Regions from separate parts of the Telluria sp. ZT3P26 genome, predicted to be linked through region 2. Evidence: predicted binding sites of a transcription regulator. Region 2 holds the regulator's gene; the other holds the start of a gene.

Region 1 (15,560 bases), on a different contig from region 2:
TGCTGCTGCGCGGCGACCATGAACTCAACGAGATCAAGGTCGGCAAGGTCGACGGCCTGGCCGGCCACCGCTTCTCGACCGAAGCCGAAATCCTCGAGGTGTTCGGCACCGTGCCGGGTTATCTCGGTCCGGTCGGTACCAAGCTGCCGGTCACCGTCGTGGCCGACCGCACGGTCGCCAACATGGCCGATTTCGTCTGCGGCGCGAACGAAGAAGACTTCCACCACATCGGCGTGAACTGGGGCCGCGATCTGCCAGAGCCAATCGTGGCCGACCTGCGCAACGTCGTCGAGGGCGATCCGTCACCGGACGGCAAGGGCGTGCTGGCGATCGAACGCGGCATCGAAGTGGGTCACGTGTTCCAGCTCGGCACCGCGTATTCGCAGGCGATGGGCGCGACCTTCCTTGACGACGGCGGCCGCCCTGCGCCACTGCAGATGGGTTGCTACGGCATCGGCGTGACCCGTATCCTGGGCGCGGCGATCGAGCAGAACTTCGATGACAAGGGCATCGTCTGGCCGGATGCGCTGGCGCCGTTCGAAGTGGTGCTGTGCCCGATGGGCATGGACCGCAGCGAGATGGTCAAGGACGCAACCGAGCAGCTGTATGCGTCGCTGTCGGCCATCGGCATCGACGTCATCGTCGACGACCGCGGCCTGCGCCCGGGCGCAATGTTCGCCGACTGGGAACTGATCGGCGTGCCGCATCGTGTCGTGATCGGCGAGCGTGGCCTGAAAGAAGGCAACCTCGAATACCAGGGCCGCCGCGATGCAGAAGCGAGCGGCGTGGCTGTCGGCGATATGCTCGCCTTCATCAAGGCCAAGCTGGGCAAGTGATGGCATTGCGCCTGGCCTCCTGGTCCGGAGGCGTGCTGCTGGCGCTGGCCTTCGGTCTGGCGGCGCCGGCGCATGCCGGCAACCAGAAAGAAGAAGCGCTGTCGGATTCGGTGCGCCTGGCGCTGGCCAACGCCATCGCCGACGCGCGCCCGCCGCGCCCGACCTTCCGCACCGAGGCGGGGCGGGCGCGCTATCAGGCGTGGTTCGACCAGATGTCGCCGCGCCTGGCCAGGCGCCTGCCCGACGTCCAGACCCGCACCGAGTTCCTCGAGACCGCGTGGTATGAAGCGACCCGCGCGGGTCTCGATCCCGGGCTGGTGCTGGGCCTGATCCAGGTGGAGTCGGCCTACCGCAAGTATGCGATCTCGATTGCCGGCGCACGCGGCTACATGCAGGTGATGCCGTTCTGGACCAAGGCAATCGGCGACGGCGACCGCCGCCGCCTGTTCCACATGCAGACCAATCTGCGCTACGGCTGCGCGATCCTGCGCATGTATATCGACATGGAGCGGGGCGACCTGTACCTGGCATTGGGCCGCTACAACGGCAGCCGGGGCAAGCCGAAGTACCCGAATGCGGTGCTGGCCGCATGGAAGAACTGGGAGTTCAAACCGGGGGGCTGATGCGTTCCCGGGTTGTACAAAACCCTAACATAGCAATTCACCCCACCGTCATCGACGCAGTGTAGACTTCCCGCTTTCTCCAGTGAGGACTGCATGCGACCCATTCTTTTCACCGCTGGCGCACTGCTGGCGGCGCTCACCGGCTGCGCGGCGACGCCGCCGGCCCCGCCCTCGACCGCGACCCTCACGGCCAACCCGGTCGACCATCGTGCGAAGAACATCATCTTCTTCCTGGGCGACGGCATGGGCGTCAACACGCTGACCGCGGCGCGCATCTTTGCTGCCGGCGAAGAGGGCGAGCTGGCGATTGACCGCCTGCCCGAATCGGCGTTCGTAAAGACCTTCTCCAACGATGCACAGGTCACCGACAGCGCCGCCTCGATGGCCGCCTACATGACGGGCGTGAAGCAGAACAACGGTGTGATCTCGATGTCGGCCGGCACGCGCTCGATCGCGCCCGGCAAGGACGCCAACGGCAACAGCCTGGTGAGCCGCTGCGAGAACGGCGAAGCGGCCGTCACGCTGCTCGAACTGGCCCGCAAGCGCGGCATGGCCGTCGGCGTGGTCACCAATACCAGCGTCACCGATGCCACCCCGGCCGCGACCTATGCGCACGCCTGCCATCGCAAGCTGGAAACCGACATCGCCGCCAGCCTGGTGCCCGGCGGCGCCGGCTACAACCGGGCGCTGGGCGCGAATGGCCTGGACGTCCTGTTCGGCGGCGGTGCGCAGCAGTTCACGCCGTTCGCGCGTGGCGGCAAGCGCGCCGACAACCGCGATCTGCAGGCAGAGTTCAAGGCCAGGGGCTTCCGGGTCGTGAACGACACCGCCGGGTTCGACGCCCTGGCGCCGGGCGCGCCGGTCGTCGGCCTGTTCGCCGCCAACCACATGGACTTCGACGCGACACGCGACGCTGCCCGTCAACCGGCGCTGCCAGCCATGACGACCAAGGCGATCGACCTGCTGGCGCCACACCGTGGCGGTTTCTTCCTGATGGTCGAGGGCGGCCTGATCGACCATGCGCTGCATGCGACGCTGGGCAAACGCGCGCTGCAGGAGACGGTGACGTACAACGCCGCGCTGCAGGCCGCGCTGGAGCGCATGGAAGCGCTCGATCCGGGCCTGAAGAACACGCTGATCGTCGCCACCGCCGACCATGACCACACCCTGCTGCTGAACGGCTACGCAGCGCGCACCGGCAAGACCACGCCTGCCAACCCGGGCGTCCTGGGCCTGGTGCGCACAGCCGACGGCAAGCCGACGCTCGACAGCCAGGGCATGCCGTACACGATCATCGGTTTCGGCACGGGCGAGAATCGCCACCAGGGCGAGCGTTCCACGGCGCTGACCGACGCCATCGTGACGGCCGACGACTACCACCAGCAAGCGGTCGTGCGCACGCGCGCGGGCGCCGAGACGCATGGCGGCAGCGACGTCTACCTGGGCGCGGCCGGCGCGAACGCGGAGCTGTTCCGCGGGACCATCGACAACACGCGCGTCTTCAATCTGATCAAGACCGCAGCCGGTCTGTAAGCACGAGAAATCCACCATGACTTCACGACGCATTCTTCCGCTGCTGCTGGCCGCCGCCTTTGGCGCTGCGCTGCCGGCAACGGCTTCGGCCCAGCAAAAGGCGAAGAACATCATCTTCTTCCTTGGCGACGGCATGGGCCCGTCCGTCATCACCGCCGCCCGCATCTACCGCGGCGGCGAAGACAGCCTGCTGCACTTCGAGCGCCTGATGGACCGTACAGCGCGCATCAAGACCTATTCGCTCGATTACCAGACCACCGACAGCGCGCCGTCGATGGGGGCGTACATGACGGGCATGAAGCTGAACAACGACGTCATCTCGCAGGCCGGCGCACGCCCGATCGACCCGACGAAAGAAGGCGTCGACCAGTGCGGTCCGGCCAACGGCCGGCCTGCCGTGACGATCCTGGAGCTGGCCAAGGCGCAGGGCAGGGCCACCGGGGCCATCACCACGACCGAACTGACGCACGCCACACCGGCGTCGACTTTCGCGCATACCTGCAGCCGCGATGCGGCCTACACGATCGCACAGCAGCTCGTGCCCGGCGGCGCCGGCTACAACGCGGCGCTGGGCGACGGCGTCGATGTGCTGATGGGCGGCGGACGCAATCACTTCACGCCGCGCGACGCGGCGCTCAATCCGAAAGGCCGGCCCGACGGGCGCGACCTGATGGCCGAATTCGCCGGCGCCGGCTATTACGTGGCCGGCACCAGCGCCGGCATGATGTCGGCGAAGCCGGGGCGCAAGTTCGTCGGCATCTACAGCGCCAGCAGCCACCTCGATTATGCGTACCAGCGCCGCGCCGAGCAGCCGACGCTGGCCGAGATGACGGGCAAGGCGATCGACCTGCTGTCGACCAATCCGAACGGGTTCTTCCTGATGGTCGAAGGCGGCAAGATCGACCATGCGCTGCACGACACCCGCGCGAAGCACGCGCTGGAAGAAACGGTGGCGTTCGACGACGCGCTGCAACTGGCAATCGAGCGCATGCGCGCGATCGATCCGGGCCTGCAGAACACGCTGATCGTGCTCACCGCCGACCATGACCACACGATGCAGATCAATGGCTACCCGAAGCGCGGCAATCCGATCCTGGATATCGTGCGCGACTATGCGACGGGCGAGCCCAAGAAGGATGCGGATGGCAAGACGTTCACCACGCTGGTGTTCGGCAATGGCCCGAACCGGCCGGCGATGCGCGCCGATGTCGATGGCATGGTCGCGCAGAGCGACGATTACCACCAGGAAACGGGCGTGCACAAGTCGTCCGAAACCCATGGCGGCGGCGACGTGAAACTGTATGCAACTGGCGCCGGCTCGGCATCATTCAAAGGCACGATGGAGAATACCCGCGTGTTCGAACTGATGAAGGCGGCTGGCGGTTTGTAAGACGAATCCGGGTCAGGAACAAGTTCGGATTCAGGTTATTTACACCTGAATAACAAAAAGCCCCGGGTTTGAATCCGGGGCTTTTTTAATCAGCACGACATCGACTGAATATAACCTGAACTTATTTCAGATGATCCGAAATCAGTTTGGTCATTTCAAACATCGAGACTTGCTCTTTGCCGCCGAAGACTGCTTTGAGCTTGTCGTCGCCATTGATCATGCGACGGTTTGCCGGATCTTGCAGGTCTTTCGACTTGATGTAATCCCAGACCTTTTTGGTCACTTCGGTGCGTGGCAGCGGCTTGTCGCCAACGACTGCAGCGAGCGTGGCCGACGGGGTCATGGCTTTCATGAACGCGGCGTTTGGCTTGCGTGCAACGGCTGGCTTGTCAGCCGATTTAGCGGCTGCTTTCGCTGGTGCTGCTGCCTTTTTTGCTGCGGGCTTGGCCGCTGCAGCAGGCTTGGCAGCTGCTTTTTTTGCTGGTGCTGCAGTGGTTTTTTTGGCTGTTGCCATCTTCGAGCCTCCTAAAACGAACACATGGAAAAATGCGTAATTTATCGCACGCCTATATTGGTAGCGTTTTACTGTTCGTGCAAGTCTTTTTCCAAACTTTTTCACTCTGATAAGCGGCCAAATGGGCGCTATCGCACACAACAACGCACGAGAACGATAAAACGCCGACACGGGGCGTAAAAAAACCGCGCAAAGCGATACTTTGCGCGGTTCGGCGAGCGGAAACAGCGAATTAACGCATGCCGGGCATCATGCCCTTCATCCCGCGCATCATCTTCATCAGGCCGCCGCCTTTGAGCTTTTTCATCATCGTCTGCATCTGGTCATACTGATTGAGCATGCGATTGACTTCTTGTACCTGCACGCCGGCGCCGGCCGCGATGCGGCGCTTGCGGTTGGCCTTGATCAGTTCGGGTTTCGCGCGCTCGAGCGGCGTCATCGAATCGATGATGCCGACCATGCGCTGCACCGATTTCTCGGCCTGGCCCATGTTAGCGCCTGCCGCGGCTTGCTGGAACTGGGCCGGCAGCTTGTCCATCAGGCCGGCCATGCCGCCCATTTTCTTCATTTGCGTCAGCTGCGACTTGAAGTCGTTCATGTCGAAGCGGCCGCCGACCTTGATCTTGTTGGCCAGTTCGGCTGCCGCTTCGGCGTCGACGCCCTTGCGCGCTTCTTCGACCAGCGCCAGGATGTCGCCCATGCCCAGCACGCGGTTGGCCATGCGGGCCGGATCGAAGGCTTCGAGGCCGTCGAGTTTTTCGGACACGCCGGCAAACTTGATCGGCTTGCCCGTCACGTGCCGCACCGACAGCGCCGCACCGCCGCGCGAGTCGCCATCAAGCTTGGTCAGCACGATGCCGGTCAGGGGCAGGGCGTCGTTGAACGCCTTGGCGGTGTTGATCGCATCCTGGCCCAGCATGGCATCGACGACGAACAGCGTTTCGATCGGGTTGACGGCGGCGTGCACGGCCGCGATCTCTTGCATCATCGCTTCGTCGATACCGAGGCGACCCGCAGTATCGATGATCAGGACGTCGTGGTAGTGCTTCTTGGCCCAGTCGAGCGCGGCCAGCGCGATGTCGACCGGCTTGTCGTTGGAGGTCGACGGGAAGAAGTCGGCGCCGACCTGCCTGGTCACCGATTCGAGCTGCGCGATTGCGGCCGGGCGATACACGTCGGCCGAGACGGTCAGGACCTTCTTCTTTTTCTGTTCCTTCAGGTACTTGGCCAGCTTGCCGGTGGTGGTGGTTTTACCGACACCCTGCAGACCCGCCATCAGGATGATCGCCGGCGGTTGCTGGGCGAACGAGAGCTGGCTGGCTTCCGGGCCGAGGTCGGCGCCCATCAGGGCCGCCAGTTCCTTCTGCACCACGCCGACCAGCGCCTGGCCCGGGCTGAGCGAGCCGACGACTTCTTCGCCGAGCGCTTTTTCCTTGACCTTGGCGATGAATTCACGCACTGCCGGCAGCGCCACGTCGGCCTCGAGCAGGGCCATCCGCACTTCGCGCAGCATCTCTGCAGTGTTCGCCTCGGTCAGGCGAGCCTCGCCACGCATGGTCTTGACGACCTTGGCAAGGCGTTGGGTGAGGTTATCTAGCATGTTCAACCTAATCAGTAAGGGCACATCGGACGCGCGGTCCCGAGCGAAATGCCGGTGGGCGAGCGCCGCCAAAGCGGCATTTTACATCGTGCAGGCGCCGCTGGTTCTCCTGCGGCGCGGCAGGCGCACATTTTTTCAGCAAACGGGAGCGTTTTGCGGCGGTGCGAAGCCTGGCCGGAAAACCCGCCCACCCCACGTCGACATCATGCAATGGTGTAGACTCCCGTCATGCAGAATTTCCTCTTCCTTGCCGCGGCTTTCCTGTACGCGGTATGCGCCCTGCTGCCATCGCGACGTGCCCCGGCCATCTCGGCCGTGACGGCCGGCGCGTGGGTGCTGCATGGCGTTTCGCTTGGCATGGACGTGATGGTCCCGGGCCGGCTGCGCGTCGGTTTTGCCGTCATGCTGTCGTCGGCGCTGTGGGTGTCCGTGGCCGCCTACTGGTTCGAGAACCGCAATTTCGCCCTCGACGGCATGCGCCGCCTGGTGATGCCGTTTGCCGCCGTGGCCGCGCTGCTGCCGCTGCTGTTTCCCGGCACGCTGACGCCGCTGGCCGGCAAGTCGCCGGCCTTTGGCTGGCATATCGCGGTCGCGGTGCTGGCCTACAGCACGCTGACCATTGCCGCCTTCCATGCCGTGCTGATGGCATTGCAGGAAGCGCGGCTGCACACGCGTACCGCCGGTGGCGGCCGCTTTGGCGCTGCGCTCGACCAGCTGCCGGCGCTGCTCACGATGGAAAAACTGCTGTTCCGCGTGATCTGGATCGGCTTCATCCTGCTCAGCCTGACGGTGCTGTCGGGCTTCGTGTTCTCCGAACAGGTGTTCGGCCGCCCGCTCATGCTCGACCACAAGAGCGTGTTCGCCCTGCTGTCGTGGGCGCTGTTTGCCGCGCTGCTGGCCGGGCGCCGCTGGCGAGGCTGGCGTGGCAAGACCGCGCTGCGCTTCACGCTGGCCGGGTTTGCCACGCTGGCGCTGGCCTATGTCGGCAGCCGTTTCGTGCTTGAAGTCATCCTGCACCGAGGAACCATCTGATGCGACTATTATTCTGGATTGCCTTCATCGCCCTCGTGGTCTTCGCCGTGCGCAACAAGCTGCGCGCCATGAGCAAGCGCGCGGCCGTACCGCCGCAGGCGCGCCCTGGCGCGGCCAAGGCGCCGGTGCAGATCGAAGCGATGGCCCAATGTACCCACTGCGGCATGTACTTCCCGGCGTCCGAATCGGTACGCGCCGACGGCCACGACTACTGTTCGCCAGGCCACGTGCGCCTGCCGCCGCCGTAGGCGCAGCCCGGTCTTGACGCCACGCCGCATCCTGTCGCCCGAAGCGCGCGTCGCCCTGTGGCGCTCGCTGCAGACCTTCACGCTCACGCGCATCGTCATCGCGCTGGTGCTGCTGCTGTATTTCGGCTTCGACTTCGAGAACGGCGCGCTGCGCATCACGCAGCAGGTCGCGCACATCTGCCTGGCCTACGCGATCATGGCGCTGGTGTTCTCGTTCGCTGCGCGCCGGCAGCGCCGCTTCCTGGTGCAGCTCGGGGTGCAGGTCGCGATCGACCTCCTGGTCATTTCGCTGCTGTACCTGGCCGCCGGCGGCATGCGCAGCGGCCTGGGCATCCTGTATCTGTTCCCGCTGGCCGGCGCCGCGATCCTCGCGCCCCTGCTGCTGGCGCTGTTTGCCGCAGCGGTGGCCACGCTGTTTTTGCTTGGCCTGAGCGTGTGGCAACTGGTCGAGGGGTTCGATCCGCCGCTGATGCAGGCGGGCCTGTTTGGCGCGGCGTTCTTTGCAGCCGTGCTGGTGGCCAACCGCATGGCCGCGCGCCTGCTGGGACAAGAAGAACTGGCGGCCCAGCGCGGCGCCGACCTGCGTATCCAGCAGGCGATCAATGAAATCGTGATTGCCGACGTGGGCGACGGCATCCTGGTGGTGGGCGCCGATGGCACGGTGTTTACCGGGAACCCGGCGGCGCGCCGCATGCTCGGGCTGCAGGCCGACACGTCCGGCTTCCTGCTGCAAGCGGCGCCCGCCTTCGAGCCGCTGGCCGGGGCCTTCGATGCCTGGCTGGCCGCACCCGAGAACGACAAGGCCTTCGTCACCGTCAAACCGTACCGCGAGGGCGACGGCGCCGGCGACGTGCGCGGCCGGCGCGACCAGCCGGTGCACGTCAAGCTGCGCTTTGCGCGCGTTGCGGCGCCGGCCGACGCGGTGGGCGATGCCGTGGGCGAGGCAGGCGGGCGCAGCGTGATCTTCATGCAGGACGTGAGCGCCATCGAAAACCAGGCGCAGCAACTCAAGCTGGCGTCGATGGGGCGCCTGACGGCCAGCATCGCGCACGAGGTACGCAACCCGCTGTCGGCCATTGGCCACGCGACAGCGCTGCTGGCCGAAGACCTGCACGGTCCGGCCGAAGTGCGCCTGCTGAAAATCGTCGGCGACAATGTGGCGCGCGTGAACCGCATGGTTGAAGACATCCTGCAGCTGTCGCGCAAGGCGCAGCCCAACGGCGAGCCGGTGCCGCTGGCCGCGTTTCTCGAGCAGCTCAAGGCCGAATTCTGCGAAATCCACGGCCTGGCCGGTGATATAGTCTATGTCGGCGATCCGGGCGGCAGCGCCGTACGGTTCGATCCGCTGCACCTGCACGAAGTCCTGCTCAACCTGCTCAACAACGCGGTGCGCTACGCCAGCCGCCAGCCGGCCAGCATCCGTATCTTCCCGGCGCGCGATGCGGCCGGGCGGCGCGAGCTGCACGTGCAGGACGACGGGCCCGGCATCACGCCCGAAGTGCGCGACCACCTGTTCGAGCCGTTCTATACCACCTCGAGCAAGGGCACCGGCCTTGGACTCTACCTGGCGCGCGAACTGTGCCTCAACAACGATGCGAAACTCGATTATGAATACCGGTTCGACCCGTCCGCGCTGGGCCCGCGCAAGGCCAGCGGCCGCTTTGTCATCACCTTCGCCCTTGCCTGACGTGGCCGGGGAGCCGTCATGAGCGCGCCGCGCGTCCTCGTGCTCGACGACGAGGCTGACCTGCGCGAGCTGCTCGAAATCACGCTGCTCAAGATGGGCCTGGACGTCGACAGCGCTGCCACGCTGCGCGAGGCGCGCGCGCTGTTCGACGAGCGCGATTACGCGCTGGTGCTGACCGACATGCGCCTGCCGGATGGCCTGGGCCTCGAACTGGTGCGCGAAATCGGCGTGTCCGGCAAGGGCACGCCGGTGGCCGTCATCACCGCTTACGGCAGCGCTGAAAACGCCGTGGTGGCGCTGAAAGCCGGTGCGTTCGACTATATCGCCAAGCCGGTGGCGCTGGACGCGCTGCGCGTGATGGTGCGCGCGGCGCTCAAGCAATCCGAAAGCGCTGCGCTCGGTGACGGTGCTGCACCCGACTCGCGCATGATCGGCAGTTCGCCGGCGATGGCGGCATTGCGGGCCCAGATCGCCCGTTTGGCGCGCTCGATGGCGCCGATCTCGATCACGGGCGAATCCGGCAGCGGCAAGGAACTGGCCGCGCGCGAGATCCACGCCCAGAGTTCACGCGCCGCGAAACCGTTCATCGCCGTGAACTGCGGCGCGATTCCCGAAACGCTGATGGAGGCCGAGTTCTTCGGCTACCGCAAGGGCGCGTTCACGGGCGCATCCGACGAGCGCGACGGCTTCTTCCAGGCGGCCAACGGCGGCACGCTGATGCTCGACGAGGTGGCCGACCTGCCGCTGGCGATGCAAGTGAAACTGCTGCGCGCGATCCAGGAGCGGCGCGTGCGCAAGATCGGCGCGACGGTCGAGGAACCGGTCGACGTGCGCATCATCAGCGCAACGCACCAGGACCTGGCGCGCTGCGTCGAGACGGGCAAGTTCAGGCAAGACCTGTTCTACCGGCTGAACGTGATCGAGCTGGGGTTGCCGCCGCTGCGCGAGCGGCTGGACGACCTGGCGCCGCTGGTGAACGGCATCCTGCAGCGCCTGGCCGGGGCAGGGCAGGCCACGCTCGGGGCCGGGGTGCTCGATGCGCTGCGCGCGTATTCGTTCCCCGGCAATGTGCGTGAACTGGAAAACGTGCTGGAGCGCGCGCTGGCGTTTGCCAATGATGGGGTGATCGAGGTGGGCGATTTGTCGCTCAAGGCGGCGCGGCCGATCGAGCCGGCGCGGGCCGAGCTGGCGCCGCCGGCAGTCGCGCCGCCCGTTGCCGTCGCGCCGGTCGCACCGGTCGCGCCGCCGGGTGTCGGTCCCGCCGACTTGCCCGCCAACCTGCCCGAATATCTGGAGCAGGTCGAACGCGACATCATTGGCCGCGCGCTGCAGCAGACCCAGTTCAACCGGACCCAGGCCGCCAGCCTGCTTGGCATCAGTGTGCGGCAGCTGCGTTACCAGATGCAGAAGCTGGATATCAGCGCGCCCGAGGATTGACCCGATTGTCGGTTCATCCAGGGTGCATGTCCCGTGACCAACTCTTGTCATTCTGCGAACGCTTTCTGGTGCGTGCTGCACACCGATTGGGCAGGCCCGCACCGTGCTGATGATTGCTTGAGCAGCTCATCTACGGCAGCTCCCGCTGATGTTAGCGCTCGCTAACCGCGCGCCGCCCGTCGTTTGGGCGACCCTTGAAAGTCAAGGGTTCACACGCTTGAAAACGCCAAATATTGAGGATTTATTCACTTGCCGCTGCGGGTTTGAGGTACTACAATTAGTCTCATATCAAGGCTGGACACTAGATGTAGTGGTAGTCCTCGGAACGAGGGCGCCAGGATCCAACCCGGTGTTTCCTTAGTCAGCAAGCTGTTTTCAAACACGCCACACTGCACTTGTACTGAATATTCTTGCCCTGCTTTTCTGGTGCGCCGCCTGTTGGCCGCCGGCCAGCGGGGATTCGTTTTGCTAATTTTTTTGCGACATATTTGCTAGTTGTTTGTTCGGGAACCGGGGGTGCGCACAGCGCCGGGCGGTTTTCATGACGACAAACGGCGGCCCGTCCGCTCTCCTGGAGGCTCAATGCACCAAGCACAGAACAGTTCGATCAACCAGAATGCCACCCCAGGTTCGACGCCTGCCGGCGCCACCCCGGCCGACATCGTCGCCCGTGGCGACTACCGCGTCATCCGCCGTAACGGCTCGGTGGTGGCATTCGAGCCGCACAAGATCTCGGTCGCGATGACCAAGGCCTTCCTGGCGATCGCCGGCGGTCAGGCCGCGATGTCGGCGCGCATCCGCGAGCTGGTCGAGCAGATGACCAACAACGTCGTCACCGCACTGGTGCGTCGCCAGCCGAACGGCGGCACGTTCCACATCGAGGATGTGCAGGACCAGGTCGAGCTGTCGCTGATGCGTTCGGGCGAGCATGATGTCGCGCGTGAATACGTGCTGTACCGCGCCAAGCGCATGGAAGAGCGCCGCGCCGCGAAAGAAGCCGCTGGTGGCGGTGGCGCCGTCGTCGCACCGCAGATCCACGTCGTCGATGGCGGCGAGCGTCGCCTGCTGGACATCAACACGGTCATCAACCTGATCGGCGCCGCCTGCGCCGGCCTCGAAAAGCACGTCGACGCCGACGCGATCCTGGCCGAGACCATGAAGAACCTGTACGACGGCGTGCCGGTCGAAGAGCTGCACAAGTCGGCCATCCTGGCTGCGCGCGCGCTGATGGAAAAAGACCCGGCCTACAGCCAGGTCACCGCCCGCATCCTGCTGCACACGATCCGCAAGGAAGTCTTCGGCCGCGAAGTGGCGCAAGCCGGCGCCGCCGCCGAATACCTGACCTACTTCCCGCAGTACATCGCCAAGGGCATCGCCAACGAGCTGCTCGACGAAGAACTGGGCAAGTACGACCTCGAGCGCCTGGCCAAGGCCATCGTCGCCGACCGCGACCTGCAGTTTGGCTACATCGGCCTGCAAACCCTGTATGACCGCTACTTCCTGCACGTGCGCGACGTGCGCATCGAAATGCCGCAGGCGTTCTACATGCGCGTGGCAATGGGCCTGGCCCTGCGTGAAGACGACCGCGAAGCGCGCGCCATCGAGTTCTACAGCCTGCTGTCGTCGTTCGATTTCATGAGCTCGACCCCGACGCTGTTCAACTCGGGCACCCGCCGCTCGCAGCTGTCTTCGTGCTACCTGACCACGGTCGGCGACGATCTGGAAGACATCTACGACGCCATCAAAGAAAACGCGCTGCTGTCGAAGTTCGCCGGTGGCCTGGGCAACGACTGGACGCCGGTGCGCGCACTCGGTTCGCGCATCAAGGGCACCAACGGCCGCTCGCAAGGCGTGGTCCCGTTCCTGAAAGTGGTCAACGACACGGCCGTCGCGGTCAACCAGGGCGGCAAGCGCAAGGGCGCTGTCTGCGCCTACCTGGAAACCTGGCACCTCGACATCGAAGAATTCCTCGACCTGCGCAAGAACACGGGCGACGACCGCCGCCGTACCCACGACATGAACACGGCGAACTGGATTCCCGACCTGTTCATGAAGCGCGTGATGGAAAAGTCGCACTGGACGCTGTTCTCGCCATCCGAGACGCCCGACCTGCACGACCTGACCGGCAAGGCCTTCGAACAAGCCTACCTGGCGTACGAAGCCAAGGCCGAGCGCGGTGAAATGGCCGTCTTCAAGAAGATCGAGTCGCTCGATCTGTGGCGCAAGATGCTGTCGATGCTGTTCGAAACCGGTCACCCATGGATCACGTTCAAGGACCCGTGCAACATCCGCTCGCCACAGCAGCACGTGGGCGTCGTGCACTCGTCGAACCTGTGCACCGAGATCACGCTGAACACCAGCGCCGATGAAATCGCCGTCTGCAACCTGGGCTCGGTCAATCTGCCGCAGCACATGAAGGGCGATGGCCTGGATCACGTCAAGCTGCAAAAGACGATCCGTACCGCGATGCGCATGCTCGACAACGTCATCGACATCAACTACTACGCCGTTGAAAAAGCGCGCAACTCGAACCTGCGTCACCGTCCGGTCGGCATGGGCGTGATGGGCCACCAGGATTGCCTGCACATGATGCGCATCCCGTTTGCCTCCGACAAGGCAGTGCAGTTCGCCGACACGTCGATGGAAGCGGTCTGCTACTACGCCTACCTGGCCTCGACCGAACTGGCCGAAGAGCGCGGCCGCTACGAGACCTACACCGGCTCGCTGTGGGACCGTGGCATCCTGCCGCAAGACTCGATCCAGCTGCTGGCCGACGAACGCGGCAGCCAGTACCTGGAACAGGACACGTCGTCGAAGATGGACTGGACCCCGGTGCGCGAGCGCATCAAGCAGTTCGGCATGCGCAACTCCAATTGCGTGGCAATCGCCCCGACCGCGACGATCTCGAACATCATCGGCGTCTCGGCCTGTATCGAGCCGACGTTCCAGAACCTGTACGTGAAGTCGAACCTGTCGGGTGAATTCACCGAGATCAACTCGTACCTGGTGCGCGACCTGAAGGCGCGTGATCTGTGGGACGAAGTCATGATCGCCGACCTGAAGTACTTCGACGGTTCGCTGTCGAAAATCGACCGCGTACCACAAGACCTGCGCGATTTGTATGCAACCGCGTTCGAGGTCGAGCCGAAATGGCTGGTGGACGCTGCATCGCGCCGCCAGAAGTGGATCGACCAGGCCCAGTCGCTGAACATCTACATGGCCGGCGCATCGGGCAAGAAGCTGGACGAAACCTACAAGCTGGCCTGGCTGCGCGGTCTGAAGACCACGTACTACCTGCGCACGATCGCCGCGACGCACCTGGAGAAGTCGACCACCCGCACCGGCGCGCTGAACGCCGTGTCGGTCTCGGGCGGCCTGTCCGGCGGCCTGTCGGCTGGCGAGAAAGCGCCGGTTGCACCAGCGCCGGCACCGGCAGCCAATACGGCAGCAGCAACCGAAGAAGACGGCGCCGCCTGCTACCTGCGTCCGGGTGACGACGGTTTCGAGGAATGCGAAGCCTGTCAGTAATCCCGTAGAGAATGCGCGCCGCCTGCAAGGCCGGCGCGCCTTCCGCGAAGTACACAACGGCGCCAGTCGCCGTCAAGACGAATAACCAACGCATCAACGTGCCCGGGCCGCAGTCGCTGCGCCAGCGCACCACAGAAGGAACCACCATGCTTAATTGGGACGACGAACCAACCAGCGCACCAAGCGCTCCGCAAGCCGACGCCAACCTCGCCCTCGCGCCTGTCGCCGAAGTGGCAAAGCGCGTCAATGCCGATGACAAGCGCATCATCAACGGCCAGACCGACGTGAACCAGCTCGTGCCGTTCAAGTACAAATGGGCATGGGACAAGTATCTGGCCGGCTGCGCGAACCACTGGATGCCGCAGGAAGTGAACATGCAGCGCGACATCGAGCTGTGGAAGAACCCGAACGGCCTGTCGGAAGACGAGCGCCGCCTGGTCAAGCGCAACCTGGGCTTCTTCGTGACGGCCGACTCGCTCGCCGCGAACAATATCGTGCTGGGCACCTACCGCCACATCACGGCCCCCGAGTGCCGCCAGTACCTGCTGCGCCAGGCGTTCGAAGAAGCGATCCACACGCACGCTTACCAGTACATCGTCGAATCGCTGGGCCTGGACGAAGCCGAGATCTTCAACGCCTACAACGAAATCGAATCGATCCATGACAAGGACCAGTTCCTGATCCCGTTCATCGAGACGCTGACCGACCCTGAATTCAAGACCGGCACGACCGAAAACGACCAGAAGCTGCTCAAGTCGATCATCGTCTTCGCCTGCCTGATGGAAGGCCTGTTCTTCTACGTGGGCTTCACGCAGATCCTGGCGCTGGGCCGCCAGAACAAGATGACTGGCGCTGCCGAGCAGTACCAGTACATCCTGCGCGACGAATCGATGCACGTGAACTTCGGCATTGACCTGATCAACACGATCAAGATGGAAAACCCGCAGCTGTGGACGCCGGAATTCCGCGAAGAGATCAAGGCCCTGTTCCTGGAAGCCGTCGACCTGGAATACCGCTACGCCGAAGACACGATGCCACGCGGCGTCCTGGGCTTGAACGCCCCGATGTTCAAGGGCTACCTGCGCTTCATCGCCAACCGCCGCGCGGTGCAGATCGGCCTCGACCCGCTGTT
Region 2 (15,560 bases):
GATCAGCACCGGATAATCAGGGTGTTCTTCATGCAGTGCGCGCAGGCGCTGCAGCAGGGCAGAGCGGTCGGCCACGTCTTCCTGCGCCACGCGTCCCTTGCCCTGCACGCCGATCGACAGGCGATTTTCGGGCTCGATCGAAATCTGGATATAGGTGTCCGGCGGCAGCGCCGATTTCTCGGCGCGCGGCAGGTTCACTACGCTCGGCGCCTGGTTGGCCGGCACTGCCATGAAAATAATGAGCAGCACCAGCATCACGTCGATGTACGGCACGACGTTGATCTCGGACTTCAACTTGCGGCGACGTCCGCCGCGCATGCTGCTGGAAAAGGCCATGGACAGTCTCCCCCGATCAGCGCGACTGGCGCTGGAGAATGTTCGAGAATTCTTCGACGAAGCTCTCGAAGCGGTTGGCCAGGCGGTCGATATCGTGCGTGAAGCGGTTGTATGCCACCACGGCCGGGATTGCAGCGAACAGGCCGATGGCGGTGGCGATCAGTGCTTCGGCAATACCGGGCGCGACGATCGCCAGCGTGGCTTGCTCGACGCTGGCCAGGCCGCGGAATGCGTTCATGATGCCCCAGACGGTACCGAGCAGGCCGATGTACGGCGAGACCGAACCGACCGACGCCAGGAAGTTCAGGTGCGATTCCAGGGCATCGAGTTCGCGCTGGAACGAGGCGCGCATCGCGCGGCGGGCGCCGTCGAGCACCGAGTTCATGTCGAGCGTTTCGCGCGAGGCTTGCTTGCCCTTGATGAATTCACCCATGCCGGACTCGAAGATGCGGGCCAAGGCGCCGCTCTGGTCGCGCTGGCTGCTGGCGCTCTGATGCAGCGTGTGCAGATTGCCGCCGGCCCAGAAGGTGCGTTCGAACTGCTCGGTCTGCGCACGCGCGGCGCGGATCGCGAATACCTTGCGGAAGATGTAGGTCCAGCTCACGATCGACAGCAGCAGCAGCAAGGCCATAATCAATTGCACCAGCACGTGGGCATTGCCGATCAGGGCGACGAATGAAAGGTCTGGGGTGACGGTCATGGGCGAATTATCTAGGAATGGATTCAGGCGGCACGCATTTTAGCAGCCACGTGGTCGGGCAAGGGGCGTGGGCGCATTGTGGCAATATCGACACAACACACGGTCACGCTGGCCGTATTGAGCAGGGTGTCACCGCGCCAGGCCTGCTGCAGGAACTGGACCGATGCGCGGCCCAGCCTGGCGACGCTGGTCTGGATCGTCAACTGGTCGTCGAGGCGCGCCGAAGCGTGGTAGTCGAGCGTCACGTTCTTGACGACGAAGGCGGTGTTGTCCGCATCGAGCAGGGCTTGCTGCTGCACGCCAAGCGCGCGCAGCCATTCGGTACGGGCGCGTTCAAAGAATTTCAGGTAGTTGGCATAGAAAACAATGCCGCCAGCGTCGGTATCTTCGTAATACACCCTGACTGGCCAGTTAAATACTGAAGACATTGTTACTGCCGATACATGAACATGAGAAACATTCTACGCGAGTTTCCTTCTCGATATGTCCGCTAAAGAACATTGAGCGCGGAAAATACTTACGTAGCCCTCGCACGAAATCGTGCTTTTGGGCAGTAGTAGACTTGAAGCGTAGCAAAAAGACCAATCACTGTAACATTTTCTCACAAATGGCGAACGCGCTTCTGGTTGGCCTGGTCGACACCCGCGCGGAGGCCCGAGCAGGTGTCGCTTGCATCAGGCACGCTTGATCGTGAATGGCGAGAAGCCCTGGCAGGTCGGCATCAGTTCGATGCTGTTGACGTTCACGTGCGGCGGCAGCGTGGCGATCCAGTAGGCGGTATCGGCAATGTCCTTCGCGCTCAGTGGCGTCGTGCCTTCGTACACCTTGGCCGCAGCCGAATCGTCGCCCTTGAAGCGCACGTTCGAAAACTCGGTGCCACCGGACAGCCCCGGCGCCAGATTGGTGGCGCGCACGCCCGTGCCGACCAGGTCGGCGCGCAGATTGAGCGTGAACTGTTCGACGAAGGCCTTGGTGGCGCCGTACACATTGCCACCCGGGTAAGGGTAGTGGCCGGCGGTCGAGCCGATATTGATCACCAGCCCGCTGCCGCGCGCGACCATGTCGGGCAGTACCAGACGGGTCATCGTCACCAGGCCCTTGCAATTGGTGGCGATCATGGTGTCCCAGTCGTCCAGCGGCACTTCGTGCGCCGGCACCGTGTTGAGCGCCAGGCCGGCATTGTTGATCAGCACATCGATCCCTTTCCAGTCGGCTGGCAAGCCGGCCAGCGCCGCCTCGATCGATGCGCGGCTGGTGACGTCGAGCGTCACCGGCAGGGCGGCGTCGCCCAGCTCCGCGGCCAGATCGGCGATGCGATCGGTGCGGCGGGCTGCCAGGATCACGCGATGGCCGTGCGAGACGAAGGTGCGCGCCATTTCGGCGCCGAAGCCGGCCGAGGCGCCGGTAATGAGGACGATCATGATGAATCCTTAAGGTGGGCAATGAGTGCGCGGTGAGACAGCTGAGCAAGAACGCAAAATTGTAGCCGAAATGACCAGCGGGTCGCGGCGGGCGGCCCATTCCCCGCTTTCCTTGCCCTTCAATGGGGAGTTCAGTACAATTTGCGGACTTTACGTCTCACGTAACTGGCGAAACACCGCACGAGCGCCACCGATTGGTGCGCAGCGCGGCAAAGGTGGGTACCCACCGGGGAACGTGAGACGCCATACGCCGTTCGCCTGGGCAGCCATCAACCGGTACGCGTTCGATCGCGGCTGCCCGCGCCCTTTGGCTCCCGCACCCGCACACAGCGCCGCTCGTTGCCTGGAATACTATCGATTGGAGTTTTACATGTTTGCTAAAGACCATACGCTGGCCAATGTCGATCCGGATCTGTGGAATGCCATTCAGAAGGAAAACGTCCGTCAGCAAGACCACATCGAGCTGATCGCGTCCGAGAACTACACCTCGCCAGCCGTCATGGAAGCGCAGGGCTCGCAACTGACCAACAAGTACGCCGAAGGCTATCCGGGCAAGCGCTACTACGGTGGCTGCGAATACGTCGACATCGTCGAGCAACTGGCCATCGACCGCCTCAAGCAATTGTTTGGCGCGGAAGCCGCCAACGTGCAGCCGAACTCGGGTTCGCAGGCGAACCAGGGCGTGTTCTTCGCCGTGTTGAAACCAGGCGACACGATCATGGGCATGTCGCTGGCCGAAGGCGGTCACCTGACCCACGGCATGCCGCTGAACATGTCCGGCAAGTGGTTCAACGTTGTCTCGTACGGCTTGACCGCTGAAGAAGACATCGACTACGAGGCCCTTGAGCGCCAGGCGCACGAGCACAAGCCGAAGATGATCATCGCCGGCGCGTCGGCGTTCTCGCTGAAGATCGATTTCGAGCGCATCGCCAAGGTCGCCAAGGCAGTCGGCGCCTATTTCATGGTCGACATGGCCCACTATGCCGGCCTGATCGCTGCGGGCGAGTACCCGAACCCGGTGCCGTTCGCCGACTTCGTCACCTCGACCACGCACAAGTCGCTGCGCGGCCCGCGTGGCGGCATCATCCTGATGAAGGCCGAGCACGAGAAGATCATCAACTCGGCCATCTTCCCTGGCATCCAGGGCGGCCCGTTGATGCACGTGATCGCCGGCAAGGCCGTCGCGTTCAAAGAGGCGCTGACGCCCGAGTTCAAGACGTACCAGCAGCAGGTCGTCAAGAACGCCAAGGCACTGGCCGACACGCTGACCGCGCGTGGCCTGCGCATCGTGTCAGGACGCACCGAATCGCACGTGATGCTGGTCGACCTGCGCGCCAAGAACCTGACCGGCAAGGAAGCCGAAGCGATCTTGGGCCAGGCACACATGACCTGCAACAAGAACGGCATCCCGAACGACCCGCAGAAGCCGTTCGTCACGTCGGGCATCCGCCTGGGCAGCCCGGCCTTCACGACGCGTGGCTTTGTCGAAGAAGACGCCGTCACCGTGGGCAACCTGATCGCCGACGTGCTGGACAACCCGCACGACGCCGCGACCATCGAGCGCGTCAAGGGCGAAGTCAAGAAGCTGACCAGCAAGTACCCGGTCTACGCTGCCTGATTTGCTGCTCTGCCTTCGCGGGCCGGTTCGCCGGCCCGGTAGTCGTCCCACGTAGTCTTGCAGCCCCGGCGCCATGAAATGTCCCTTTTGTCAGCATGAAGATACACAAGTCCTCGATACCCGCGTATCGGAGGAAGGGGACGCTATCCGGCGCCGGCGCCGCTGCGGCAAGTGCGACAAGCGCTTTACCACCTATGAGCGCATCGAACTGTCGATGCCGATCATCGTCAAGAAAAACGGCAGCCGCACCGAGTTTGCGTCGTCGAAGCTGCGCGGCAGCCTGATGCTGGCATTGCGCAAGCGGCCCGTGGCAGCCGAAGCCATCGACAAGGCCGTTGCCTCGATTGAAGAAAAGCTGCTCACCAGCGGTCTCCGCGAAGTCGATACCGGCCATGTGGGCGAGCTCGTGATGCAAGAGCTCAAGGGCCTCGACAAGATCGCGTATATCCGCTTCGCGTCCGTCTACAAGAATTTTGAAGACCTGGATTCCTTCCAGGCAGCGCTGGCCGAAGTCGGGCATCAGCACAAACTCGACAACTAATCCCTTCCCGAGGTTCCCCGAACGGCGCGGCGTACGCTTGCGCCGCCGCACGGGTGCGCGAAGCCGGCCTGATAACGTCAAGGTTCGTTATCGGGAGGCTCGCATGCGTCACCAGTCTCAGTGCGGTTTCACGCTCATCGAAGTGCTGGTGGCGCTGTTCGTGCTCGCCATCGGTGTCGTCGGCGCCGGCGCGGCGCACCTGGTGGCCGAGCGCACGCGCCAGCAGGCGGCCTTGACGGCCGAAGCGGCCCAGCTCGCCAATTCGCTGGCAGCGCGCATGAACGCCAATGCGCCGCTGGCCAGCCTGCCCGATGCGGGCAATCCCTATCTGTCGCTCGACTACGACGCCGTCGCCGACGGCCCGCCCGTCGCCGCCGCTGCGTGCTTCGGCAGCGCCGCATGCGATCCGCTGGCGCTGGCGGCGTTCGACCTCGATGAGACGCGCCTGCTCGTGCACGGGCGCTTTCCCGGCGGGCGCATTGCCGTCTGCCGCGATGCGGCGCCGTGGGATGCCGGCAGCCACCGCTATCAATGGGCATGCAGCGGCGGGGCGCAGGCGGGGGTGGCGATCAAGATCGGCTGGCACGGCAACGATGACCTGCCGGCGTTCGTGCTGATGGTGGCGCGATGACGCGCGACCGGCACCTTCGCGCGCGCCAGCCGGGTTTTACCATCGCCGAGTTCATGGTGGCGATGGTGCTCGGCCTGGCCGTGCTGCTGGCGGCTGGCTCGCTGCTGATCGGCGCGACGCGGGCGCACGCGACGCTGCTCGAAGCGGCCGAGATGGACGACGCCGGCCGCTATGCACTGGATGCGCTGGCACGCGCCGTGCGCCTGGCCGGCCACGTCGACTGGGCGGCGCACCCAGTGCCAGACCCGGCAGTCCCGGCTGCCATTGCCGGGCTGGATGCGGCCTCGCTGACCTATGCCGGCGCCGGGATCGATGCGCCGCTGCCGCTTGCCGTCAACGGCAGCGACGTGCTGGCGCTGCGCTTTGCCGGCACCGGTGCGCCACCGGATGGCGATGGCGGCACGCTCGACTGCGCCGGCTTTCCGGTCCATCGCGACCAGGAAGGGGGGAGCATTTTCTATGTCACGCGCAATGCGCAGGGCGACGCCGAACTGCGCTGCAAATACCGGGGCGCCGGCAGCTGGTCGTCCGATGCGGTGGCAGGGCATGTCGACAGCTTCCAGGTGCTGTACGGGCTCGATACCGATGGCGATGGCGCGCCCAACCGGTACGTGAACGCCAGCGCGATCCGGGCGCTGGATGCGGCGCTCGTGCTGGCCGGGTCGACGCTGGATGAGCGTGACGCCGACCTGCGCACGCGCAGTCACTGGAAGCGTGTCGCGAGCGTGCGTGTGGGCCTGCTGCTGCACGGCCCGCGCCAGGCTGCCGGCAGCGGTGCGAGCCTGGTGCACTGGTTGTTCGGGCCGGGCTACGACGGGGCGCTGGCTGCCGCCGATCCGGGTGCCAGGCTGGCGGCGGCTGACCTCGACAGCGAGGGCGATGCGCGCATGCGCAAGGTGTATGGCGCGGTGATTGCGTTGCCGATTGCGTTGCCTGTGTTGCCGTCGGCGCCGCCCGCTGTACCGCCCGCCGGGCCGCCCGCGTCGCCACCCGCAGGGCCGCGCGCTGCACCTTCCATCGCGCCGTCCGTGGCCGCGCCTTGAGCCGGGCATGCGCAATCGACGTTCACCCAACCCCCGGCGCCAGGCAGGCATCGCGCTCATCACTGCGCTCGTCCTGATGCTGGCGGTGCTGATGACGGGCATTGCGTCAGCGCGTGGCGCGCTGCAAGGCACGCGGGGCGCTGCGTACGAACGCGATCGCGTGCTGGCGATGCAGATGGCCCAAGCCGCCCTGGTCGATGCTGAACACGATATCGACGGCGGCGCGGCGCCGGGATCGGCGCGCGCCAATGCGATCGTCGGTGGCAGCGCGGATGCGTTCATCGGTGGCTGTCTCGGCGCCCGCCCGTATAGCGGCCTGTGCGCGCACGACGCCGACCCCAACCGCCAGCTTGCCCGACTGGCCGCTGATGACGGGCCGGGTATCGGCTTCGGCACCTTCACCGGCGCCACGCTGCCGACGGGCGAGGGCGGCTTGCCGCTCGCGCTGCCGCGCTACCTGATCGAACTGATGCCGGCCTCCGGCGAAGGGCAGCTGTACCGCATTGCCGCGCACGGCGCCGGCAGCATGCCAGGTGCCCAGGTCGCGCTGCAGGCCTATTACCGCAAACCACCCGATGGATCGCGCGGCCGGCGCGTCGGCTGGCGCGAGGTCGGCAACTGGTCGACACTGGTTGCCGCCGCAGCCGACTGAGCCACCAGAGCACACAGGAGAACACTGCATGACACGGGATCGCAAGAAGGGCTTCACACTGATTGAACTGCTGGCCGTGCTGGCGATCATCGGCATCCTGACATCGGTTGCGTATCCGTCGTATGCGCGCCAGATCGTCAAGGCACGCCGGGTCGAGGCCCAGCTGGCGCTGCTCGAGCTGATGCAGCGCCAGGAACAATATCGCGCGCAGCATCACACGTATGGCGCGTTCTCGATGGCCGCCAGCGCTGCCGATACGGGCCAGTTTCGCACCTGGCTTGGCAACAGCGCCGCCGCCAGCGCGTATGAGCTTGACGGCGACGCCTGTCCGGGCCAGCCAGTTGCTGCGTGCATCCTGCTGCGCGCGCGGCCGGGCACGGCCAACGTCAACGCTGCTTTTGCCGATCCCGAATGCGGCACGCTGACGCTGGACAGCACCGGGGCGCAGGGCGCCAGCGGTGCATCTGCGCGCTGCTGGCCATGACAACCCCCGTCGTGAAGTCGCTGCCCCGATCCGCCCCGCGAGCCCGCTGCAGCGGCGTGTCGCTGGCCGAACTGGCCGTGGTGCTGGGCATGGTGGCCATCACGGCGGCGCTGGCGGCCCCCGGCCTGCACCGGATCGTGCAGGGCCAGGAACTGCGCGTGGCTGCCAGCGACCTGTACAGCGCAGTCCAGCTGGCCCGCTCGCAGGCGATTGCCCGCAACGAGCCGGTCATCCTCACGTCCAATGACACAGCCGGCATCGACTGGTCGCGCGGCTGGACCGTCTACGTCGACCGCGACAACAATCGCCAGGCGGGGGCTGGCGACGAGATCCTGGCCGTGCGCGCCACGCTGGCGCAGGGCGTGCAGGTGAGCTATTCCTTTGCCAGCGCTGCAGCCCCGCAATACATCGCCTACAATGGCGCGGGGCGCAGTTGCAGCGATACCAGCAGCGCCGCCGCGCGGCCGGGCACGCTGTCGCTGTTCCACGGCGGCGGGGTACGCCGTATTAAAATCAATATGCTTGGTCGCCCGCGCCTGTGCAACCCGGCCCGTGACGCCGGCTGCGACGGCGCCGCCGCACCGCCCTGAAATGAGCCTGCAAACAAGCCTGAAGCAAGCCGAAAACCAGCGCATGCCACAACGCGCATCGATGAAAGACCACGTGACCCACGACAGCCGACCCATTCTCAACGACACCGAAGGCATGGCCGCGGCGCTGGCCTGGGCGGCGCGCGGCATGTTCATCACGGCGCCCAATCCGCGCATCGGCTGCGTCATCGTCAAGGATGACGTCGTCATCGGCGCCGGCCACACGCAGCCTGCCGGCCAGGCGCACGCCGAAATCCAGGCACTGCGCGACGCCGCCGCACGCGGCAACGATGTGCGTGGCGCCACCGCCTACGTCACGCTCGAACCCTGCAGCCACCATGGCCGCACGCCGCCGTGCTCGGAGGCGCTGATCGCCGCCGGCCTGGGCCGCGTGGTCGCGGCGATGGTCGATCCCAATCCGCTGGTCGCCGGGCGCGGCCTGGCGCAGCTGGAAGCGGCGGGCATCGCCGTGCGCTCCGGGATCATGGCGCGCGAAGCGCAGGAACTGAACATCGGCTTCTTCTCGCGCATGGTGCGCGGCTTGCCGTGGGTGCGCCTGAAAGTGGCCGCCAGCCTGGACGGCGCCACGGCGCTGGCGGGCGGCGAAAGCCAGTGGATCACGGGCCCCGATGCGCGCGCCGACGGCCATGCGTGGCGCGCGCGCGCCAGCGCGATCGTCACCGGCTTCGGCACCGTCAAGGCCGACAACCCGCAGCTCACCGTGCGCGGCCTTGCCACGCCGATGCAGCCGCGCCGCGTGATCGTCGACAGCCGCCTGGAGATCGATCCCGATGCCCACATCCTGCAGGGCGAGCCGTGCTGGCTCGTCGCGGCGGCCGGGCAACCGGGCGACGAGAAAGCCGCCGCCTTGCGCGCCGCTGGCCACGAAGTGCTGTACCTGCCGAATGCCCATGGCAAGGTCGACCTGCCGGCGCTGATGCGCGAACTGGGCCGGCGCGAAGTCAATGAAGTGCATGTCGAAGCGGGCAGCAAGCTCAATGCGTCGCTCGTGCGCGAAGGCTGCGTCGACGAATTGCTGGTCTATTTGGCGCCCAGCCTGATCGGCCCGGGGCAGGGCATGTTCGACCTGCCGCCGCTCACGCAACTGACCGAACGGCGCCAGTTGCGCTTCCACGACGTCACGCGCGTGGGCGACGACCTGCGCATCCTGGCCCGCTTTGCCGAAGCTGCCCAATCATCCTCTGCTACCCCCAACAAGGAATAACGTCGTATGTTTACTGGAATCGTCGCCGCTGTCGGCACCATCACTTCCGTCGCGCCGCTGGCCGGCGGCCTGGACGCCGGCGTGCGTCTCGCCATCGATGCCGGCCCGTTGCCTCTGGCCGACGTGGGCCTGGGCGACTCGATCGCCATCAACGGCGCCTGCATGACCGTCACCGAAAAGAGCGCCACCGGCTTCACGGTCGATGTCTCGCGCGAAAGCCTGAACAAGACCGTGGGCCTGGACGCGCCCGGTGAAGTCAATCTCGAGAAGGCACTGACACTGGCCGAGCGTCTGGGCGGGCACCTGGTGTCGGGCCACGTCGATGGCCTGGGCGTCGTGCACAGCTTCGAGCCGGTCGGCGAATCGCGCGAACTGATCATCGATGCGCCGCACGAGCTGGGCAAGTTCCTGGCCTATAAAGGTTCGATCGTCGTCAACGGGGTCTCGCTGACGGTCAACCGGGTGCACGACCTGGAAGAGGGCGGCCAGAAAGTCTGCCGCTTCTCGATCAACCTGATCCCGCACACGATCGAAGTCACCACGCTGCGGCACCTGGCCGCCGGTTCGCGCGTCAATCTCGAGATCGACCTGATTGCGCGCTACGTCGAGCGCATGCTGGCGGCCACCACCGCCAGGTAATCGAGCACGCGGTTTGATGCCACCGGCTTCGTGAAGTGCGCGTCGAAGCCGGCGGCGCTTGAGCGCGCCAGGTCGTCCGGCGCGCCCCAGCCGGAGACGGCAACGATCGCGCAGCGCTCGAGCCCGGCGATCTGCCGCAGGCGGCGCGCCACCTCGTGGCCCGACATGTCCGGCAGCCCGATATCCAGAAACGCCACGTCCGGCAGGCATTGCGCCGCCATCTGCAGCGCCTGCTGGCCGTCATGGGCAAGCGTGACGTCGTGGCCCTCCATCTCGAGCAGTATCGACAGCGTCTCTGCCGCATCGACATTGTCGTCCGTGACGAGAATGCGCAGCGGCCCGACCGGCGCGCCCTGCGCTGCTGGCGCGTTGCCAGGCGCAGGTGCCACTGCCGCCTGATCGAGCGCGAGTCTGACCACGAATGTGCTGCCCTTGCCGATGCCGTCGCTGTGCGCGCTGACGGCGCCGTCGTGCAGGGCAATCAGCTGGCGTACCAGCGACAGGCCGATGCCCAGGCCGCCCTGCGCGTGCTTGCGGTTGCTGCCTACCTGGCTGAACATCTCGAACACCGATTCCAGCGACGCGGCCGGAATGCCGACGCCGTTGTCGGTCACGGTAATGACGGCGTCGGCCCCATCCTGCGTCACGCGCAGCGACATCGCGCCGCCCGGTGGCGTGTACTTGGCTGCATTGGTCAGCAGGTTGCCGACCACCTGCGCGATGCGGGTGGCGTCGGCCAGCACCGGCAGCGGGGCAGCATTGAGCTGCAGATCGAATGCGTGCTGCTTCTGTTCGATCAGCGGCAGGCTGGTCTCGACCGCGTCGGCCACGATCGCATTGAGGTCGACGCGGGTTTTGCGGATCTCCACCTTGCCATTGGTGACGCGTGCGATGTCGAGCAGGTCGTCGATCAGGTGCGCGAGTTGCCGGACCTGGCGCTCCATCATGCTCCGGACGTTGGCAATGGCGCCGGCGTCAGCGGGCCCGATACGCATCAGCTCCAGGCCCGTCAATAGCGGCGCCAGGGGATTGCGCAGTTCGTGCGCCAGCACGGCCAGAAATTCGCTCAGGTTGCGGTTGGCCCTGGCCACTTCGTCGAACAGCTCGCGCTGCCGGGACTCGGCCAGGCGCAGGGCCGCCTCCGTGCGTTTGAAGGCGTCGATGTCGGTGACGATGGCCACGTGGCCGCGGGTGACGTTGTCTCGCCCCTTGAGCGGTACGGCGGCCACCTGGGTCCAGATCTCGACGCCATCGTCGCCCAGGTAGCGCGCTTCGATGCCGGGCACGACGCGTTCGCCGCGCGCCGCGCGCGCGCCGGCGAAATCACGGCGCTCCACAAGCCGGCCATCATCATGGAACGCGGTCCAGCGCATATAACGCTCCTCGTCCAGCGACGGCAGCACGCCGGTGGGCAGGTAGCGGTGCATTGCCTGGTTTGACAGCAGCAGCTTGCCGTCCTGGCCGGCCACGGCCACGCCCACCGGCAGGGCGTCGAACATCGTCACGAGCGTGTCGCGCGTTTCGTGCAGCGCCTGTTCGGTTCGTTTGCGGTCGCTGATGTCGAGCACATTGCCGACAAAACCCAGGAAGTCGCCGTTCGCCGCAAAGCGCGGCTGCCCGGTCGCGATCACCCAGCGGTAGCCGTCGACGGCATGCCGCAGGCGATGCTCCATGCTGAATGGCGCGCGGCGCGCATTGGCATCGACGACCGTGTGCAGCGCCGCGTCGCGCTCGTCGGGATGCACTGCCGCCGTCCAGCCGAACGCCAGGCTCGTCCCCTTGTCCTGGGCCGTGAATTCGTGCCAGGCGCGCGACAGGAACGAGAGTCTGCCATCGGGCTCGGTCACCCACAGCATGGCCGGCGCGGCATCGGCCAGGTCCTGGAAGCGCGACTCGCTGCGCGCCAGCGCCCGTTCGGCCAGGCGCCGCTGCAGGATCGCGGCGGCCTGGTTGGCGGCCACGCCCAGCAGCAGGCGCTCGTGCTCGGACGGAAAGCCGGCGCGCCGCGCGCCGATGACCACGACGCCGGGATCGCTGCCGATGCCGAAGCGGGCGGTGCCGAACTGCAGCGGCGCGTCGTCGTTTTGCAGTTCGCCCGACTGCATGGCGGCATCGAGCGCCGCACGCGCGGCGGGCAGCAGGCTGTCAGTCGCGTCGCGCCGGACGCGGATGATTTCCAGTGCATCGGTCTCGCCCTTGCCCGGCAGGTGGATACCGACCAGGTCCAGGTTCAGCGTGCTGAGAAGGACGCCAGCCAGGCTGTCGATGACGCCTTCCGGCGGAAGGTCGCCCCAGACGGCTGGCAGGGTGGTCATGGCCACCAGGTCGCGCGTGGTCTTGCGCAGGCGGTCGATTTCGGCGCGGTACTCGTCGGGTGAATGCATGCCGCAGCGCCCGCCTATTGCGCAGCGCTGGCCGGCGCTGCGCCTGCCAGGCGACGCGCTGCGAGCTCCTCGAGCATCTCGGCCGGAGGCACGAAGAACGGATTCTCCTGCAGGATGCCGCCGATGATCACCATCGGGTGGGTGCGCAGGATGTCGATCACGACATCGGCGCTGAAATGCGTCAGGTCGTAGGTGCAGACGATCGGGTTGTGGTGCTCAGGGAGTATCTGGTTCAGGCGCGCCTCGTATTCGACGATGTCGTGGGCGTCGGGACGTGAGCCGGGCGACCAGGCCATGTCGGCGATATTGCGCGAGACGGTGCCGGGTGGTGCGTCAGCCGGCGCGATCAGCGCCAGCAGCGTGGCGATCATGCGCTGCTGGTCGAACCTGCCATCCTGCAGATAGGTCTCGTCCCAGGTGTGCACGGCAAGCTGGCCTTGCACCTGGGCGGCGTCAAGGTCCACGCCCGCCTGCGCCAGCCGGGCAAGGTGCATGTCGCGCTGCGCCGGGTTGACGATGTGGGCAGCCAGATCGCCGCGTTCGACGCCTTCCAGGATGAACGGCAGCAGCACGCGGTACTTTTCTTCGTCCGTATGAAAAAAGGCGCAGGCATGGCACGCGTGGGTGAGGGGCTTGCCGGCCAGGTGAACCGGGTTATCGGAAATGCGCATGGTGTTTCACCAGTAGAGCGCCGGTGATGCCTGGCGCCGGCGTTGATCTGTACGTGGGCGGATGCCCGCTGCCACGGCAGCGTGCACGCACAGTATAGACGATGCCCGGCGCCACGCGAACGGTCGTGCGAGGCTCAGGTGCCGGGTGTTGCCGGCACGTCCTGCCTGCCCGTGGCCGGCGCCCTGGCGACGTTCGCGGCCTTGGTGGCCAGCTCGGGATTGAGCACCACCTGCACATAGTTCTTCGTATCGAAGTAACGCCGCGCCGCTGCCTGCACGTCCTGGGCCGTCAGCGCGCCCACCTGCTGCTCGACCTTCAGGATCGACGCCGGATCGGTGCCTTCGGTCAGGCTCGATTGCAGGTTCGCCACCCAGTAGCCATTCTCGCGCAGCGAGCGGCGGTGGTTCTGGATCCAGCCGGATTTGACTTTCTCCAACTCGGCGGCGTCCGGGCCGTTCTCCTGCAGGCGCCTGATCTCGGCAAACGTCGCGGCCACGACCTTGTCGACGTTCTCGGGGCCGGTCGGCAGGTTGATGCCGATTGAGTAGTTCCCATACGGGATCTTGCTGAGCGCACCGCTGGCGCCGCCGCCGTAGATCATCGCCATCTTCTCGCGCAGCACCTCGATGATGCGCAGATTGGTCACTTCGATCAGTGCCGACAGGCGCAGCTGCTCGGCTTCGGAAAATTCGGCCGGGCCCGTGAAGTTGATCGAGATCGTGCTTTTCGGTTCGGTACCGCTGCGCACCTCGCGCTTGACCACGCCGGTGACCGGGCGCAGGCCCACGTCGCGAAACGCCACCGGCACCGCGGGCGTCGGCAGGGTGCCCAGATAGCTCGTCAACAGCGGGCGGATCGCCTTTTCGTCGAAGCTGCCCACCAGGATGAAGGTCATGTCCTTTGCGCTCGAGAAGCGCTGGCGGAAGATGGCAATGCTGCGATCGAGGTCGATCTTGGCATACTCGTCGGCCTCGAGCGAGCGCGGGGCGCGCGGGTGATTGCCAAACAGCGCCGACACCACGGCGTCGCCGAAGCGCCGGCCCGGCTGGCCGCTGGCGTTGCGTGCGATTTCGGCCTGCTTGTCGATATATGCGTGGAACAGGTCTTCGTCGCGGCGCACGCCGGCGAACTTCAGCCACAACAGCTGCAGCATCGTCTCGATATCGGTCGCGCCCGACGCGCCCGCGATGACGTCGGTGTAGCTGCCCAGGCCCACGGTCACGCCGGCCGCCTTGCCGGCCAGGATCTTGCGCATGTCCAGCGGCGTGAAATCCTTCACGCCCATGCTGGCCACGATCGCGTTGGAAAAGCGCGCATTGAGGATGTCCTGGTCGGGGAACAGGCTTTGGCCGCCCGGACGCGCCGCGCTCAGGACCACCTGGTCATTCAGGAAGTCGGTGGGTTTCAGGATCACCTTCACGCCGTTCGACAGGGTAAGGCGCGTCAGGCCCAGCGCCTTGTCGTGCTCTTCGTGCGTGATCGTGCCGGGTTGCGCCGGCCGTTCCATCAGGCGCGCCGCCAGCAGCTTTTCATCATACGGCGCGACCGGCTGGCGCGCGGCATCGGCCACTGCTGCCAGCAGCTGCGGGCCAGTGGGCGTATCGGGCCGGGCCACGCCCGTGTACAGCACCAGCTTGCCGGAGTCCTTCGGGATCGTGCTGCGCGCGTACGCGTTCATCTCGGCCTGCGTGATGCCGGGCACCAGGTTCTGCACGTAGCGGTATTCGGTTTCGATGCCGGGAATGGCTTCGTCCTGCAGGAAGTTGCGGATGTATTCGGCGGCGTAGGTGCCCGAATCGCTCTTGGCGCGCTCGTTCCAGGCCTGCTCGTAGGTGCGCATCAGGTTTTTCTTGGCGCGCTCGATTTCCTGCACGCCAAAGCCGTGCTGGCGCGCGCGTTCGTTTTCCTGGACCAGCGCCGCGATGGCCGGCTGCGCGCCACGCGGGCCGATGGCGGCCGACGCGTTGTAGGCGCGGTAGCGCGGGGTCAGCTTGCCCAGCGAGCTGCTGGCGCCCAGCCACGGCGCATCGGGCAGTTGCGAGATTTCGGCCAGGCGCGCGCTGAGCATCGAGGCGAACAGGCCCTGCACCAGCTCTTCGCGGTAGGCGCGCACGGTGCCCAGGTCGCGCACCGGCTGCACCGGATAGCGGATCAGCACTGCATTGCCGTCCGCTTCGGGGTCGGTCACGACCAGCGCCTCGGTGTCGGCGCGCGCGGGAATCGCGGCGTAGTCGCGCGGGCGCGGCTTCGCCGGATTCTTCAGGCGCGTGAAATGCTGCTTGACCAGCTTCTCGGCCTGCGCCGGATCGATGTCGCCAACCACGACGACTGCCATCAGGTCGGGCCGGTACCAGTCCTTGTAGAAGCGCTTGAGCGTCTCGGGCCTGAAATTGCGCAGCACGTCTTCGCGACCGATCGGCAGGCGTTCGGCGTAGCGCGAGCCGTTGAACAGGCGCGGGTAGATCTGCTTGCCCATGCGGTCGGCCGCGCCTTTGCCCAGGCGCGCTTCTTCGAGGATGATGCCGCGCTCCTTGTCGATGGCGTCGGTATCGAAGCTCACGCCATGAGCCCAGTCTTCCAGCACCTGGAAGGCCTGGGTGACATTTTGCGGTTTGTCCGTCGGA

The links. Region 2 encodes NrdR, which represses ribonucleotide reductase genes. Its sites were predicted from a motif close to CACNANATNTNGTG; they were not measured.
Region 1: AC56LN_RS01475 (ribonucleoside-diphosphate reductase subunit alpha) is a predicted target of NrdR. The motif match lies at 11,200-11,213, and genes of this name have one in related genera.

The regions. Positions count from the first base shown of each region.
Region 1 covers NZ_JCASII010000001.1:310,938-326,497, forward strand. The annotation lists gene AC56LN_RS01425 (proline--tRNA ligase) at 1-836, shown strand, start outside; gene AC56LN_RS01430 (lytic transglycosylase domain-containing protein) at 836-1,459, shown strand; gene AC56LN_RS01435 (alkaline phosphatase) at 1,553-2,992, shown strand; gene AC56LN_RS01440 (alkaline phosphatase) at 3,009-4,382, shown strand; gene AC56LN_RS01445 (SWIB/MDM2 domain-containing protein) at 4,504-4,896, opposite strand; gene ffh (signal recognition particle protein) at 5,129-6,496, opposite strand; gene AC56LN_RS01455 (cytochrome C assembly family protein) at 6,725-7,528, shown strand; gene AC56LN_RS01460 (PP0621 family protein) at 7,528-7,776, shown strand; gene AC56LN_RS01465 (sensor histidine kinase) at 7,790-9,463, shown strand; gene AC56LN_RS01470 (sigma-54-dependent transcriptional regulator) at 9,482-10,900, shown strand; gene AC56LN_RS01475 (ribonucleoside-diphosphate reductase subunit alpha) at 11,483-14,428, shown strand; gene AC56LN_RS01480 (ribonucleotide-diphosphate reductase subunit beta) at 14,575-15,560, shown strand, end outside.
Region 2 covers NZ_JCASII010000005.1:251,163-266,722, forward strand. The annotation lists gene AC56LN_RS17555 (biopolymer transporter ExbD) at 1-336, opposite strand, end outside; gene tolQ (protein TolQ) at 353-1,036, opposite strand; gene ybgC (tol-pal system-associated acyl-CoA thioesterase) at 1,060-1,464, opposite strand; gene AC56LN_RS17570 (SDR family NAD(P)-dependent oxidoreductase) at 1,711-2,457, opposite strand; ZMP/ZTP riboswitch at 2,609-2,728, shown strand; gene glyA (serine hydroxymethyltransferase) at 2,828-4,075, shown strand; gene nrdR (transcriptional regulator NrdR) at 4,149-4,616, shown strand; gene pilV (type IV pilus modification protein PilV) at 4,720-5,247, shown strand; gene AC56LN_RS17590 (PilW family protein) at 5,244-6,290, shown strand; gene AC56LN_RS17595 (pilus assembly PilX family protein) at 6,298-6,942, shown strand; gene AC56LN_RS17600 (type IV pilin protein) at 6,971-7,426, shown strand; gene AC56LN_RS17605 (GspH/FimT family pseudopilin) at 7,423-8,016, shown strand; gene ribD (bifunctional diaminohydroxyphosphoribosylaminopyrimidine deaminase/5-amino-6-(5-phosphoribosylamino)uracil reductase RibD) at 8,132-9,241, shown strand; gene AC56LN_RS17615 (riboflavin synthase) at 9,248-9,880, shown strand; gene AC56LN_RS17620 (hybrid sensor histidine kinase/response regulator) at 9,841-12,264, opposite strand; gene AC56LN_RS17625 (MEDS domain-containing protein) at 12,279-12,935, opposite strand; gene AC56LN_RS17630 (M16 family metallopeptidase) at 13,070-15,560, opposite strand, start outside.